3 regions of the Arthrobacter sp. CAN_A214 genome follow, and region 3 is predicted to be linked to each of the others. Evidence: riboswitches for the same ligand, from Rfam matches in the RefSeq annotation. Region 3 holds a riboswitch; each other region holds the start of a gene.

Region 1 (4,985 bases), on a different contig from region 3:
CACGAATGACCCGGTGAAGATCGCCGAAGACTTCGCCACTCTCCAGCACCTGGCCGATGGCCGCGTGGACCTCGTCCTCGGCCGGGGAAACACTGCCCCTGTCTACCCGTGGTTCGGCAAGAATATGCAGGACAGCGTGGACCTCACAGTGGAGAATTACAACCTGCTCCGGCAACTGTGGGACAACGACGTCGTCAACTGGCAGGGCAAGCACCGCACGCCGCTGCAGAACTTCACGGCCTCCCCTCGCCCGCTCGACGGCGTGGCACCCTTCGTCTGGCATGGCTCGATCCGCACGCCGCAGGTGGCCGAGATCGCGGCCTACTTCGGTGACGGTTTCTTCGCCAACAACATCTTCTGGCCCAAGGAGCACTACATGCAGCTCATCGCCCTCTACCGCGAGCGCTACGAGCACTACGGGCACGGCAGGGCCGATCAGGCGGTCGTCGGTCTGGGTGGCCAGTTCTTCCTGCGGAAGAACTCGCAGGACGCTGTGAACGAATTCCGGCCGTACTTCGACAACGCCCCGGTCTACGGACACGGACCGTCGATGGAGGACTTCACCGCGCAAACCCCGCTGAGCGTCGGTAGCCCCCAGGAGGTCCTCGAGAAGACCCTGACGTTCCAGGAGTACTTCGGCGACTACCAGCGGCAGCTTTTCCTCATCGACCATGCGGGTCTGCCCCTCAAGACCGTCCTCGAGCAGCTGGACCTGTTCGGCGAATTCGTCCTCCCCGAGCTTCGGCGTGAGCTGGATTCCCGGCGTCCGGCACATGTACCGGACGGCCCCACCCATGAGACCCGCAAAGCGGCGCGCCGGCTGCTCGACAACGAGAGTTCTGTCAGCGCCTGATGCCGTAGTCGGCTGCGCGCGTGCTGGGGCGTGCGGTGGGTGAAACTCCGGATACCGGCGTATCGCCGGGGGTTCTTCACCCTTCCCACGGCACACCCGGTGCCTGAGGGAGGTGACGGAGTTCGCGTCTCCTGTAGTGGCGTAGCCGTTACTGCACAGGAGGGTCGGATTACCTATTGACCTCTCTGTTGGCGGAGGCCTACCCTGAAGCCCCCACCACGTGGGAGCGTCCTCCGATCGCCACGTCGGCCTCCTGGACGAGTCCAACCGTGCAGCCCCAGAGGGTGAAAACTGCAGTGTCAACCGGCCGTTGACGAGCGCGCTTCCAAGCGAGGGCACGAAGGAACGGTAGAGGTAGCAAAGACAGCGCGGAATAATGGCCGTCCAGCGCAGGCTGCGGCAGTTCCCGGAAACCCTCGACGTGCTGGCAGGACCCTCTCGGTCCTGGCTGCGGCGCCTTCTTCCCGCTGGGAGTATTCGTAATTCGGGGTTGGAGCAGGCAATGAACAGAACAAGAACCAAGATAACGGCGATGGTGTTCACGGCGGTCTTCGCTGCGGGACTCACGCCGAGCGCAGCCTTCGCCCATGGGGGATCATCGGGCAATTCAGGTTCATCGGACCACGCGTCGAGCCAGGAAGTGGTGTACGAGATCGCTCGGTCCACCGCGCGTTATACCTGGCTGGACCGGGCCATCAAGGACGGCTATGAGCGCGTCACCGATTGCATCGAGTTGCCCGGAGTGGGCGCAATGGGTGTGCACTACGCGAAGAGCAAGCTGATCGACAAGAAGACCGACGCCTCGAAACCGGAAGCGCTGGTCTATATGCCGGTGAAGTACGGAAACCACGAGTACTATCGCCTCGTTGCGGCGGAGTTCCTTTCCACCGCGAAGAAGGCACCGGTCCTCGGAGGAGTCACCTTCAATTCGGAAGCGGCGGATTCGCAGGCGCCGTACAGACACAGCCTCCACGCATGGGTCTGGAAGCACAATCCGGCAGGAGTGTTCGCGCAGTGGAATCCGAGCATCAGCTGCCCGAAGGAGGACACGCACTGATCGAGGACTGAAACGGACCGTGCGCACGAAAGGTGGGAACCTCTTCCGTGCGCACGTTCCGCAGGTTCCGCTGCCGTCGTGCAGATGTCCCCGTATGACACGGCCACCTCGACGCCGCCGTCGTGCGTCGTCTAGGGTCGGAACCAAGAATCAAGAGTTCCAACGCAAAACCCTGGTTCGTTGGACGGCAACCCTCTCGCTGTAGTGGGGTGCCCCAGGTGAGGATTCGGCCCGGCGGTATGCGCGCGGGCAAGTATGGCGCTTCCTCAATGGCGGTGCCCGGTTGTTCGAGGAGTGCAATGCCCGCAAATGCGCCACGCCAGATCCGTTTCAACGCCTTCGACATGAACTGCGTGGGCCACCAGTCGCCGGGGCTGTGGCGCCACCCCGACGACCAGTCGCACCGGTACAAGGACCTCCGCTACTGGGCCGACCTCGCACAGACCCTCGAGAAGGGCCTCTTCGACGGACTCTTCATCGCCGACGTGCTCGGCACGTACGACGTCTTCGGCGGCTCCAATGAAGCCACCCTGCGCCAGGGCACCCAGACTCCGGTCAATGATCCGTTCCTGCTGGTGTCCGCGATGGCACTCGTCACCGAGCACCTCGGCTTCGGCGTCACCGCGGGCACCGCCTATGAGCATCCGTATCCGTTCGCGCGCCGGCTCTCGACGCTCGATCACCTCACTAACGGCCGGGTTGGCTGGAATGTCGTCACCGGCTACCTCCCCTCGGCTGCCCGCAATATGGGCAACGAGGACCAGCTCGAGCACGACGAGCGCTACAACCACGCCGACGAGTACCTCGAAGTGCTCTACAAGCTGCTCGAAGGGTCGTGGGAAGACGACGCCGTCGTCCGGGATGTGGAGAACGGCATCTTCACCGACCCGTCGAAAGTGCATGAAATCGGGCACGACGGCAAATACTTCACCGTGCCGGGAATCCACCTCAGCGAGCCGTCGCCGCAGCGCACGCCCGTCATCTACCAGGCGGGGGCGTCGTCGAGGGGCATCGACTTTGCGGCCGGCAACGCCGAAGCGGTGTTCGTGGGAGCGCCCACCAAGGCCATCCTCAAGGACGCCGTCACGAAGATCCGTGACGCCGCCGAGGCCGCCGGCCGCGACCGATACTCGGTGCGCATCTACACCATGCTCACGGTGATCACCGATGAGACCGAGGAAAAGGCCCACGCCAAGCACGAGGACTACAAGAAGTACGTGAGCTACGAGGGCGCCCTCGTGCTCGTATCCGGTTGGCTCGGGATCGACCTGTCCGTCTACGATCCCGACGAGCCTCTCGGCAATGTGAAGTCCAACGCCATTCACTCCGCCGTCGCGAATTTCCAGAAGGTGAACGACGACGGCGCTCCCTGGACGGTGCGCGACATCGCCGAGTGGGCGGGGATCGGCGGGCTCGGCCCGCGCGTGGTCGGCTCAGGCGCGCAGATTGCCGATGAGCTGCAGTCGTGGGTGGAAGAAACCGACGTCGACGGGTTCAACCTTGCCTACGCGATCACGCCCGGCTCGTTCGAGGACGTCATCACGTACGTGGTGCCCGAACTCCAGAAGCGCGGCGCCTACCCCACCGAGTACGTGGAGGGCACCCTGCGGAACAAGCTGTTCGGGAAGGGCGACCGGCTCCCGGACGAGCACCGTGGCAGCAGCTTCCGCCTCCAGCACGCCCGTCGCTGACGCTCCGTCGCGCGGTTCGTCGGGCGTAGGTCGTCCATTCCTGATGGGTGGTGGAGCATGCGGTCAGCCACAACTGCCCAACTTCCGCGGACCGGCGACCGTCTCTGCCGGAAGTCCTGCCGGAAGCCCTGCCCGGAAGTCCTGCCGGAAGTCCGCCGAAACCCCGTACGGAAGGCGGGAATAGGCCTTCGCCAGGCGCGGAACCCGTGGCATACTCCTCCGCGGGGCGATAGCGTCGGAAGCAACACGCCAACGAATTACGCCAACGAATGGAGTTCACATGTCGCGCGTTGCGATTATCGGAGGCCACGGAAAAGTGGCCCTGCACCTCACGAAAATCCTCACCGGCCAGGGCCACCAGGTCAGCTCGATCTTCCGGAATCCGGACCACTCGTCCGACGTCGAGATCGCAGGCGCGACGCCGGTGGTCGCCGACGTGTCGACGCTGTCGGTGAGCGAGATGGCCGATGTGTTCCGCGGGCACGACGCCGTGGTCTGGTCCGCAGGTGCCGGCGGCAGCAGCCCTGAGGCCACCTACGCGGTGGACCGCGATGCCGCGATCCGCTCCATGGATGCCGCCGAGGAAGCCAGCGTGGGCAGGTATGTCATGGTGTCCTACCTCGGTGCTGGCAAGGATCACGGTGTTCCCGGGGACACCGGGTTCTTCCACTATGCCGAGTCCAAGGCCGCGGCTGACGAGCATCTACGCAAATCGAGGCTTGCCTGGACCATCCTCGGACCGGGTGCGCTGACCACGGATCCGGGAACCGGCCAGATCGAGGTGTCGGACAAGCCCCAGCAGGATTCGGTGTCCCGCGAGGACGTGGCGCTCGTTGCCGCCGTCGTGCTCGGAAATCTCGGCACCGTGGACAAGACCCTCCAGTTCAACAGCGGCGAGACGCCGGTTGCCGAGGCGATCGAAACGGCCCTCTAGGTCCGAACGACCAGAAGCGCCCCTGACAAAGGAGGGCGCCCGGGTGTACCCGGGCGCCCTCCTTTCGTCGATCGTTCGGTCAGCCGAGGCCGAGCTGGACGAAAACGAACCAGACGAGCAGCGGCACGACGGCGATCATCGCGATAGCCCAGAGGAGCAGCGCCCGGAAGAAAAGGCGTTCGTCCTTGGGCTGGGCACTGGCCATGAGCAGTGCGCCACTGGTGGACATCGGGCTCACATCCACTACGGAGGAGCTGATGGCGATGGCGGTGACGACTCCGATCGGGGTCAGCAGCGGATCCATGGCGAGGGGCGTCACGATCGGACTGACGACTCCGAGGGTGCCGGTGGTGGAGGCGAACGCCGACACGATGGCCACGACGTAACCGGTGATCAGCACCGCAACGGAGCTGTTGCCGAGACTTTCGATGCCTGCCTGCAGTTCCTCCA
Region 2 (4,985 bases), on a different contig from region 3:
TGCACCGGGCCGGCCGGTCTTTCTCGTGCTTCCCGGGGCCAAGGTTGCCGTCACTGCGCAAGCCAGGCGTAGGTGAGGACGGGAACGGGGTGGGACGTGTCCGTGGCTACGCCCTGCACCGAGTTCGAGTAGGCGAACTGGCTCGGATTCTCGTAGAGGGGCAGCCCCGGCACCAGATCGGTGAGCCGGTGCTGTGCCTGGGAGTAGGCCTCCGCCGCGTCCGGGCCATCGGCCGCGCCGCGAGCCCGCAGCAGGATCTCATCCAGTTCCGGGTCGTTCACGTAGGAGGAATTCTGGCCGATGCGCTCGCCGGTGATTTCCGAGGAGTGGTACCGGATGAACAGGACGTCCGTGGTGTTGGTGTGCCACACTCCGGCCAGGGCGTCATAGTCTCCGGCGTACCTCAGTTCCGTGAGTTGTGCCTGGGGAAGCTGGATGATCTCCAGCTCGATCCCTACCTTCCGGACCTCGCCCTGCAGCTGGACGAGGAGGGGACTGGGAGCCGAGGCTTCCACTGTGGGAACTTCGACGGTCAGCCGCTCGCCGTCCTTGGTGCGGAAGCCCTCGGCGTCGCGGGAGTCCCAACCGGCGTCGTCGAGCAGCTGGTCTGCGCGCTCGGGATCGTGGGCCAGTGTGCCTTCCACCGAGGGATCGTAGTATTTGCTCTCCTTCGACAGGTACGAGTCGATGGGGGTGTAGGTGCCGAAGCCGAGGCTTTCCGTGACCGCCCTGGTGTCCACGGCGGTGGTAAAGGCTTCCCGGACGGCCGGGTCGCTGAAGGGCTCCCGGTTCAGGTTGAAGCCGAGCACGTACGGGCTGCCGGTGCGCGGCAGGTTCTCGTAGGTGAACGCCGGGTCCGCCTGCACCGCGGCCGCGTTCTGCGGCGCGAGGTTCTCCGTCAGCCCGTACTGGCCCGACACGAGGGACTGGTAGCGGATCACGGGCTCGGCGACCACGGTGACTTCGACGCCGTCCAGGTGGGCCTCGCCGGATCCGCCCAGCCAGTCGGGAGCCCAGCCGTATCCCTCCCGCTTGGCGTAGCTGATGCTCTGTCCCGGCTGGTAGGCCTCGAGGACGTAGGGCCCGGATCCCACCGGGTTCTGGCACAGGGTTTCCGGCGACTCGGTGATGGCCTTGCCCGAGTTCATGCCCAGCCAGGACTGCGCGAGCGTGTAGAGGAAGGGGGTGTAGGCGTACTCGAGGTGCGCTTCGAAGGTGTAGTCGTCGATCACCGTTCCATCGACGTAGGGTGCGATGTAGGCGGCGGCCAGCGGAGATTTCGTGGCCGGGTCCCGCATGTGCTCGAGGTTCTGCTGGAACACGGTCGCGTTCCATGGCGACCCGTCGCTGAACGTCACGTCCTGACGCAGGTGGAACGTGTACGTCCTGCCGTCCTCGGAGATGTCCCAGGACTCGGCGAGATAGGGGGCGATCTCGCCGTCGTCGTCGAGCGTGACCACGTTGTCGTAGATCAGCCGGCCCAGGAACTGCTGCTGTGTCGCCGAGATGCCGTGGCCGTCGAGGCAGCCGGGCTCGGCGGAGATCGAGACATTGAGGACCCCGCCGTCCACGGGCGTGGCGTCAGCGGGCACGGTCTGTGTCCCGGCAGGGGAGGCGCAGGACGCGAGCAGGCCGGCGACGACGGCGAGGGTTGCGCCGCGGGTCAGGGTGCGGCGGACCCGGAAGCGGGCATGAAAAGACAGGGACATGAGGTTCCTTCTGTGCGAGGAAGCGGGCATGGGTCATCGCGGCAGGGACTGCGCAATGGGAAATGGCGGCGACGGTGGCCGGCAGGGCCGGTGCCGCAGGCGGGGTGGCGTCAGGCGGTGAGAAGTGGACAGCTGTGGAAACGCATCATGCGTCATCCTTCCGATTGCTCTTGACCGCACCGGACGCCGCAACAGATGCGGTGGGTGCAGCCCACTTCGTCATCCGAACCACCCGGAAAGCATGGGGTTGGTGCGCGGCCAAGTCGGAGCTTGACGGCCGCATCTCTTGAAGCTGACCCCACTGTATGCCGGATCTTTCCGCTGTCCAGTCGGGTCAGGTCACAGACGGTCATAAAGGGCGGACAGCAGCTTTCTTACGTTCTGTGTCGTGCCCGGCGTTGACGGCGGGCTCGGGATGCCCCTAGCGTGGGAGGCGCAATCAAGAGTTCCAGCCACAGGCCCTGGCCGGCTGGACAGCAACCCTCTCGTCGTAGCGGGGTGCTCCAGGTGATGATTCGGCCGCTGGGCAGTTTTCGCCCGAGGGGCAAGTACGGCGTTTCCCCCGCTGCCTTCTGCTTTTCGGTACGCGGGACGACGCCTTTTTCGAAGGAAGTGGGCATGGCGTTGAATGTCAATCTGGAGCCGGCGGTTCTACGGCAGGCTTTCGGGCGCTTTCCCTCAGGGATCGCAGCGCTCTGTGCCCGGGTGGACGGAGTTCCCGAGGGCATTGTTGCTTCCTCGTTCACCGTCGGGGTGTCGCTCGATCCGCCACTGGTGATGTTCGCCATCCAGAACACCTCGCGCACCTGGCCGGAGCTGCGAAAGCAACCCCGTATCGGTGTTTCGGTCCTGGCCTCCGGGCAGAAGGATGCCTGCCTGCAGATCGCGTCGAAGTCAGCCGACCGGTTCGCAGCACTCGACATCGAAGTCACGCCCGCCGGCGCCGTACTGCTCTCCGACGCCGTACTGTGGCTGGACTGCTCGGTCGAGGCGGAGTATCCCGCCGGAGATCACCAGGTGGTGCTCCTCCGGGTGCACGGCCTGCAGTTCGAGGACAAGGACTCCGTGCCGCTCGTGTTCCACGCCTCCGAATTCCACCGGCTGCCGGAGCCGTCGCTGGTGTAGCGGCAAGTGTTTCGAATCGGGTCCTCCGGGGTACTGATACCGGAAACTCCCTCCGAAAGGACGCCCATGTACCCGTCAGTCGCACACCAGACCGTTGCGGAGCTGGGTGGCCCCACGAGCGTCCTGGTTCGGCAGAAGAACGACCACGTCAAGCTCAACGCCTTGCTGAAGGAACTGGAAGGATCGAGAGGAGCCGAGCAGGGCGATGTGCTGCGGCGCATCTACCGGCTGGTGTTTCCCCACGCCTTCGCCGAGGAGGCGGTGCTGTGGCCCGTGGTGCGGCGGGTCCTGCCCGATGGTGAACAACTCACCCTTGAGGTGGAGCAGGAGCACCAGGAGGTCAATGAACTGGTGACGCGGCTTGAAACCCTCGAGGAGGGGGACCCGGAGCGGGAACGCGTACTCGACCGGCTGGTCGAGGTGCTGGGGGAGGACGTACGCGACGAGGAGGACAAGCTTTTCCCCCGGCTGCAGGAAGTGGTGAGCAAACGCCTGCTTCAGCTGATGGGCATCTCCTGGGAGGTGGTCCGCAGAACCGCCCCCACCCGCGCTCATCCGGTCGTGGCAAGGCGGCCGCCAGGCAACGCCGTCGCGGCAGTTCCGCTTTCACTCATCGACCGCATCCGCGACGCGGTCGACACCGCAATACTGCAGAGGCCGAAAGCCGTTTCACCGGTTCTCCATCGCACGAGCACCCTGCTGGCGCGGGTAGCCCATTCGATCGAGCACCTCCCGCTCCTGACACGCGGAGAGGACCCAACCACGAGCAGGGTGGGCCGACGGTCCGATGGGAGCGGACGACGCCGGCCTCCTGTCGCGGGCGTTGTCGCTGTCGCGGCCGGGGGAGCTGTAGCGGGAGAGCTGGTGTTCCGCTCGCTCACCCGGCGGACCCGCCGCTGAACGCTCAATCCGATCGATTCCGGCTCGGCTTTGGCGGTTCAGTCTCGATCCGGTCCTGGCTGGATCGAGTTCAGTCCTGCGACGGCCGTTCGCCGGCATCGAATTGCTCCTCGTAGACCCGCTTTGCTTCCTGCAGCACCTCTGGATCGAGCCGGCCGAGCGGACGGACGTCGACGAGCAGCGGCTCGCAGTCCGGGCCCCGGCCCACGCACGCCCCGGTGAGTACCCATGCGTAGCGGTCCTCGTCCTCCGCAAGGTGCTCGTACTGGCAGATCTGGCGTGCAAGCCAGTCCTTGAGCGGCCGGGTCCACCACGACTCCGGTGTGAGGGGGTTGACGGACAATCCTGGCAGCGTCAGCCCGCTCTCGGCGTCGAGACTATTGGAATCCCTATCGGCTTCGAAGCCCTTGGAGTACCGCAGGTAGAGGTAGTCGCCGGACGGCACGAGATCCGCGAGTTCAGCGAGGCTGGAGAGGGTGAGCTCCCCGGATTCTGCTTTGCGCGGTGCGGTGGCGGATTTCATGTGCCTAAGCCTAGGAAGGGTTGTCCCCGGCCTCAACAGCCGGGACAGCGCGAACCTGCTCTTTACTGCTGCTGTGCGAGGTGAGATATTCCTGTTCCTCCATCGGTGGGCGGGGTCTAATTGAAGAAGTACGTGCGTTCAACGAGGAGGTAAACCATGGAAGCATCCTGCCCGTCCTGCGGAAAGCCGCTGCAGGAGTTGGATGAAAGCCAGTGGCCCGCCGAGGGGCCCGTTCCCGAAGGGACCCTCGGCGTCTTCCAGTGTGAGGGGAACCACCGGGTGATAGTCGCTGAACCGCAGATCCAGGCGTAGGGGCTCTCAGACTTCGGGGACTTCCCGGATCGCCAGGTTCGGGTGCAGCAGCCGGTAGCCCTCGGCGTCAAGTAGATCGCGGTTGTACTCGTCGGGGAGCAGCACCACCGTGGCCCTGCTGTCACGGATGATCACGCCGGGCTCACCCGGAGTGATCGGGCCGCACTCGAGTGCAACCCCGAGGCCCTCCTCCACCAGGAGGCACGCGCTGCGCCCGTCGGAATCCGTGGGTGCCGCCACGAAATATTCGATGCCGTCGCGGTCGGCAAGGAAGCGGGTGGAGGACAGGTCGATCCCCTCGAGATCCCGTTGGATCGTGACGATGTCGTGCTCTGCCTGTGCCTGTTCGAAGACTTCCAGGGCCGGCGCATCGCCGCACGCGGTCAGCAGCGGCAGGGCCAGCAGGATCCCTGCGG
Region 3 (4,985 bases):
CACGTGCCGTGGGAACTGCTGCCGTCGAACTGTTCAACCGCGGCGAGCTCATCAACCACATCCTCATCTCGACACAGCGCGTGCTCATCGGGTTCCTCGCCGGCGCGGCCCTCGGCACCGTCTTCGGTGCACTGCTCGGCCTGTCCCGCATCGCCGATCTGCTGCTCACCCCCACGGTGGGGGCAATCCGCGCTGTGCCCTCCCTCGCGTGGGTTCCGCTGCTCATCCTGTGGATCGGCATCAACGAGGACTCGAAGGTCACACTCATTATGATCGGAGCTTTCTTTCCCGTCTTCACCACGCTCTACCTCGGGCTGCGCCACGTGGACCGCAACCTGGTGGAGGCAGCGCGGGCCTTCGGGCTGAGCGGCGTCCGGCTCCTCACCACCGTGCAGTTGCCCGCCGTCGTTCCCGCACTCTTTTCCGGGCTGAGGCTCGCTCTGGCGCAGTCCTGGCTGTTCCTGGTGGCAGCCGAACTCATCGCGTCCTCGATGGGCCTCGGATTCCTGCTCATCGATTCGCAGAACAACGGCCGGGTTGACCGCATCCTCCTGGCGATCATCCTGCTCGCAGTGATCGGCAAGACCACGGATGCCCTGCTGGGCCTGGCTGAAAGGTGGGCTGTCCGGCGATGGGTGTGAGGATTGGCGAGCAGGACTCCCTCCGGACCGAAACCGGGCGCATCGCGTTCTGGGAAGAGCAGGCCCGCCGGCTCGACTGGGCCGAGGAATGGCACACGGCCCACACCTTCGAGCCGGCACGGCCGGCGCCGGACGGCGACCTGTCCGTCCCGGTGATCGAATGGTTCGCGGGCGGAAAACTCAACGTCGCCGAGAACTGTGTGGACCGGCACGTCGCTGCGGGCAACGGCGGCAGGACCGCGCTGTTCTTCGAAGGCGAGCCGGGCGACCGCCGCGCGGTCACCTACTCCGAGCTGGAGGAGGATGTGGCCCGCGCAGCGAACGCGCTATCTGCCCTCGGCGTCGGGAAGGGCGACCGCGTGGTCATCTACCTTCCCGTCCTCGTCGAAACGGTGGTGGTGACGCTGGCCTGCGCCCGGATCGGAGCCGTCCACTCGCTCGTCTTCGGTGGCTTCTCAGCCGAGGCACTGCGCTTCCGGGTCGAGGACACCGGGGCGAAACTGCTCGTCACCACTGACGGACAGTACCGCCGGGGGAAGGCGGTACCCGTCAAGGGCAACGCCGACGCCGCCGTCGCCGGTGTGGATTCCATCGAGCATGTCCTCGTGATCCGTCGCACCGGCTCGGAGATCGGCTGGACACCGGGACGAGACGTCTGGTGGCATGAGGCCGTCGACATTGCGTCGCCGTTCCACGAAGCGGAGGCGTTCGACGCCGAAACGCCGCTGTTCATCATGTACACCTCGGGCACCACGGGGAAACCGAAGGGCCTGGTGCACACCTCGGGCGGTTATCTCACGCAGGCCTCGTGGAGCTTCGAGCACCTGTTCAGCAACCCCGACCCGGCGCTGCGCTCCACGGATGTCCACTGGTGCACGGCCGACCTCGCCTGGGTCACCGCCCACACCTATGAGATCTACGGCCCGCTCTCCAACGGCGCCACGCAGGTGATCTTCGAGGGAACGCCCAACACCCCGCACACCGGCCGCCACTTCGAGGTCATCGAGCGCTACGGCGTCACCAGCTACTACACCGCCCCCACGCTGGTGCGCTCGCTCATGGGCTGGTTCCCCGACGGCGTTCCCGCCGGGTACGACCTCTCGAGCATCCGCGTCCTCGGAACCGTCGGAGAGGCCGTCAACCCCGAGGCCTGGCGCTGGTTCCGGGCCAACCTCGGCCGGGGAACCGTACCCGTCGTGGATACCTGGTGGCAGTCCGAGACAGGCGCCACGGTGCTCTCCCCCAGTCAATCGGACGAGTCCTTCAAGCCGGGCTGCGCCTCGCGCGCGCTACCAGGGGTCAGCACCCGCATTGTCGACGACGCCGGAGATCCCGTACCGCCGGGCGTCCAGGGGCTCATCGTGGTGGACCGGCACGGTCCCGCCATGGCCCGGACCGTGTGGGGCGATCCGCAGCGCTACCTCGACTCCTACTGGCGGAAGTTCGCGGCGCAGGGCTGGTTCCTCGCTGGTGACGGGGCCAAGTACGACGACGACGGCGACACCTGGATCCTGGGCCGGGTGGACGACGTCATCAACGTGTCGGGGCACCGGCTGTCGACGATCGAGATCGAGTCGGCGCTCGTGGCGCACCCCTTCGTCACGGAGGCCGGAGTGTGCCCGGTGGCGGACCCGTTGACAGGGCATGCGATTGCGGCCTTCGTGGTGCTGGCCCCCGGTGCGGACCGCTCGCAGGACATCGGTTCGGCGCTGCGGGCCCACGTCACGAAGGTGATCGGGCCGGTCGCACGGCCTGCCGCCGTCGTGGTGGTGGACGATGTTCCGAAGACGCGCTCCGGCAAGATCATGCGCCGGCTGCTGACCCAGCTGTACGAGGGCGGCACGCTCGGGGATACCACGTCGCTGCAGAACGAGGGCTGCATTCCGGGCATTGCGGCGGTGCTGGCCGGGCGGTAGCGGCGCTAGCGGGCGGCCTGCCGCTGCCCGACTGCCTTGCGGGCCCGGCGCCACTTTCCGAGGGCCAGCAGGGCGAACGCTGAGCAGGGGACCAGCATCCCTGCCTGCTGGACATAGAACCATCCACTGACGGAAGGGCCCGGGTCACGAAGCACCAGGACGATGCTGAGAAGGAGGGTGGCAGCCACCACGGCAGCCGCCCAGAACACGGTCCGCCACAATGCCGGCTCGCTGGTACGTTCCGCTGACCGCCAGGATTCCATCGATCAAGGTTACGGGACGCCACGGAGTTGCCCGCCCCAATGTGACGTTCTCCGGACGACATATTCTTTGTGCCGCCCCCTGCCCCCTGTCAGACTCGAAGGTGACCATCCCGAGCGGCCGAGAGATCTGGCTCACTGACGCCGCAGCAACCCTGGCCCGTGCTCCAAGCGCTCGGCGATAGGGTGCTACCGCCAGGGCCGATGGAGGATTTCATGAGCACTCCCGATCTTTCCCAACCACTCAAGTTCGCCTACTGGGTCCCGAACGTCAGCGGTGGGCTCGTGGTCTCGACCATCGAGCAGCGCACCAGCTGGGACTTCGACTACAACAAGAAGCTGGCCCGGATCGCCGAGGATGCCGGCTTCGAATATGCACTGTCCCAGACCCGCTACGCGGCATCGTACGGTGCCGACAAGCAGCACGAGGCGACGTCGTTCTCCCTCGCCCTGCTCGCGGCCACCGAGAAACTGAAGGTGATCGCCGCCGTCCACCCCGGCATGTGGCAACCCGGTGTGTTGGCGAAGTTCATCATCACCGCCGACCACATCTCCAACGGGCGGGCCGCCGTCAACATCGTGTCCGGCTGGCTGAAGAACGAGTTCACCGGTTTCGGCCTGCCCTGGCTGGAGCACGATGAGCGGTACGTGCGCACCGAGGAATTCATCCGGATCCTGCGCGGCCTCTGGACCGAGACGAACTTCTCGCAGGAGGGCAAGTACTACAACATCACCGATTTCACGCTGAACCCGCCGCCCGTGGACGTTCCCGGGCGTGCGCACCCCGAGATCTTCTTCGGAGGGAATTCGACGGCGGCCCAGGCCACCGCCGGGCGCGTGGCCGACTGGTACTTCTCGAACGGCAAGGACCTCGAGGGCTTTCGGGAGAACATTGCGGGGGTCCAGGCGTCAGCCGGGCAGGTAGGACGGTCCCCGAAGTTCGGGCTCAACGGCTTCGTCATTGCCCGCGACACCGAAAAGGAGGCCCGGGAGACACTCCGCGAGATTGTCGCGAAGGCGCACCGTCCGGCCGTCGAGGGCTTCCGCGACGCCGTCCAGGAAGCCGGCGCCTCCACCGTCGACGGAAAGGGCATGTGGGCGGATTCCTCGTTCGAGGACCTCATCCAGTACAACGACGGCTTCAAGACCCAGCTCATCGGCACCCCCGAGCAGATCGCCGAGCGGATCGTCGAGTACAAGAAAATCGGGGTGAACCTCCTCCTCACGTGCTACCTCCACTTCCAGGAGGAAGTCGAAGCCTTCGGCAGGGACGTGATGCCGATCGTCCGCGAACTCGAGGCGGACGCCGCGGTGAAGGCGGGCGTCGACTTCCACCTGGACACACCCGTTACCAGCAAGGCAGGCGTCTGATGGCAGAGAAGACCTTCGGTTTCCGTACCCGCGCACTCCACGCCGGCGGTACACCCGATGCAACGCACGGCGCACGCGCAGTGCCCATCTACCAGACGACGTCGTTCGTGTTCAAGGACACCAATGACGCCGCAAACCTCTTCGCACTGCAGAAGTACGGCAATATCTACTCCCGCATCGGCAACCCCACCGTCGCCGCGTTCGAGGAACGCATCGCCTCCCTGGAGGGCGGCATCGGAGCGGTGGCCACGGCATCGGGCATGAGCGCCGAGTTCATCACCTTCGCCGCCCTCTGCCAGGCCGGCGACCACATCGTCGCGGCGTCCCAGCTGTATGGCGGAACGGTGACGCAGCTCGACGTCACGCTGCGCCGCTTCGGAATCGAGACCACCTTCGTCCCCGGCACGGACCCCGCGGACTACGCGGCGGCCATCCAGGACAACACCAAGGCCGTCTACGCCGAGGTCATCGCCAACCCTTCCGGTGAGATCGCCGACCTCGAGGGACTCGCGAAAGTCGCATCCGACGCCGGAGTGCCCTTCATCGTCGATTCCACGCTCAGCACGCCGTACCTCATCCGGCCGATCGAACACGGTGCCGACATCGTGATCCACTCCGCCACCAAGTTCATCGGCGGCCACGGAACCACGCTTGGCGGCGTGATCGTGGAGAGCGGCCGCTTCGACTGGGGCAACGGCAAGTTCCCCATGATGACCGAACCCGTGCCCTCCTACGGCAACATCCAGTGGTGGGCCAATTTCGGCGAATACGGTTTCCTCACGAAGCTCCGCACGGAG

What was found. Region 3 has a riboswitch for S-adenosylmethionine ahead of sfnG (dimethylsulfone monooxygenase SfnG). Riboswitches for the same ligand answer to the same signal wherever they lie in the genome.
Region 1: linked by a shared signal. The riboswitch ahead of IWX65_RS05300 (LLM class flavin-dependent oxidoreductase) and the one ahead of sfnG (dimethylsulfone monooxygenase SfnG) in region 3 are both predicted to bind S-adenosylmethionine.
Region 2: linked by a shared signal. The riboswitch ahead of IWX65_RS04430 (flavin reductase family protein) and the one ahead of sfnG (dimethylsulfone monooxygenase SfnG) in region 3 are both predicted to bind S-adenosylmethionine.

Annotation. Positions count from the first base shown of each region.
Region 1 covers NZ_JADOUU010000004.1:39,996-44,980, reverse strand. Annotated here, with positions in the region: gene IWX65_RS05310 (LLM class flavin-dependent oxidoreductase) at 1-853, shown strand, start outside; gene IWX65_RS05305 (hypothetical protein) at 1,356-1,910, shown strand; SAM riboswitch class IV at 2,059-2,172, shown strand; gene IWX65_RS05300 (LLM class flavin-dependent oxidoreductase) at 2,210-3,601, shown strand; gene IWX65_RS05295 (SDR family oxidoreductase) at 3,882-4,535, shown strand; gene IWX65_RS05290 (SLC13 family permease) at 4,615-4,985, opposite strand, start outside.
Region 2 covers NZ_JADOUU010000003.1:174,497-179,481, reverse strand. Annotated here, with positions in the region: gene IWX65_RS04440 (ABC transporter permease) at 1-54, opposite strand, end outside; gene IWX65_RS04435 (ABC transporter substrate-binding protein) at 51-1,709, opposite strand; SAM riboswitch class IV at 1,871-2,001, opposite strand; SAM riboswitch class IV at 2,147-2,266, shown strand; gene IWX65_RS04430 (flavin reductase family protein) at 2,328-2,834, shown strand; gene IWX65_RS04425 (hemerythrin domain-containing protein) at 2,901-3,734, shown strand; gene IWX65_RS04420 (DUF6098 family protein) at 3,805-4,257, opposite strand; gene IWX65_RS04415 (hypothetical protein) at 4,414-4,569, shown strand; gene IWX65_RS04410 (hypothetical protein) at 4,576-4,985, opposite strand, start outside.
Region 3 covers NZ_JADOUU010000005.1:127,984-132,968, forward strand. Annotated here, with positions in the region: gene IWX65_RS06765 (ABC transporter permease) at 1-641, shown strand, start outside; gene acs (acetate--CoA ligase) at 632-2,557, shown strand; gene IWX65_RS06775 (hypothetical protein) at 2,563-2,820, opposite strand; SAM riboswitch class I at 2,923-3,028, shown strand; gene sfnG (dimethylsulfone monooxygenase SfnG) at 3,034-4,188, shown strand; gene IWX65_RS06785 (O-acetylhomoserine aminocarboxypropyltransferase/cysteine synthase family protein) at 4,188-4,985, shown strand, end outside.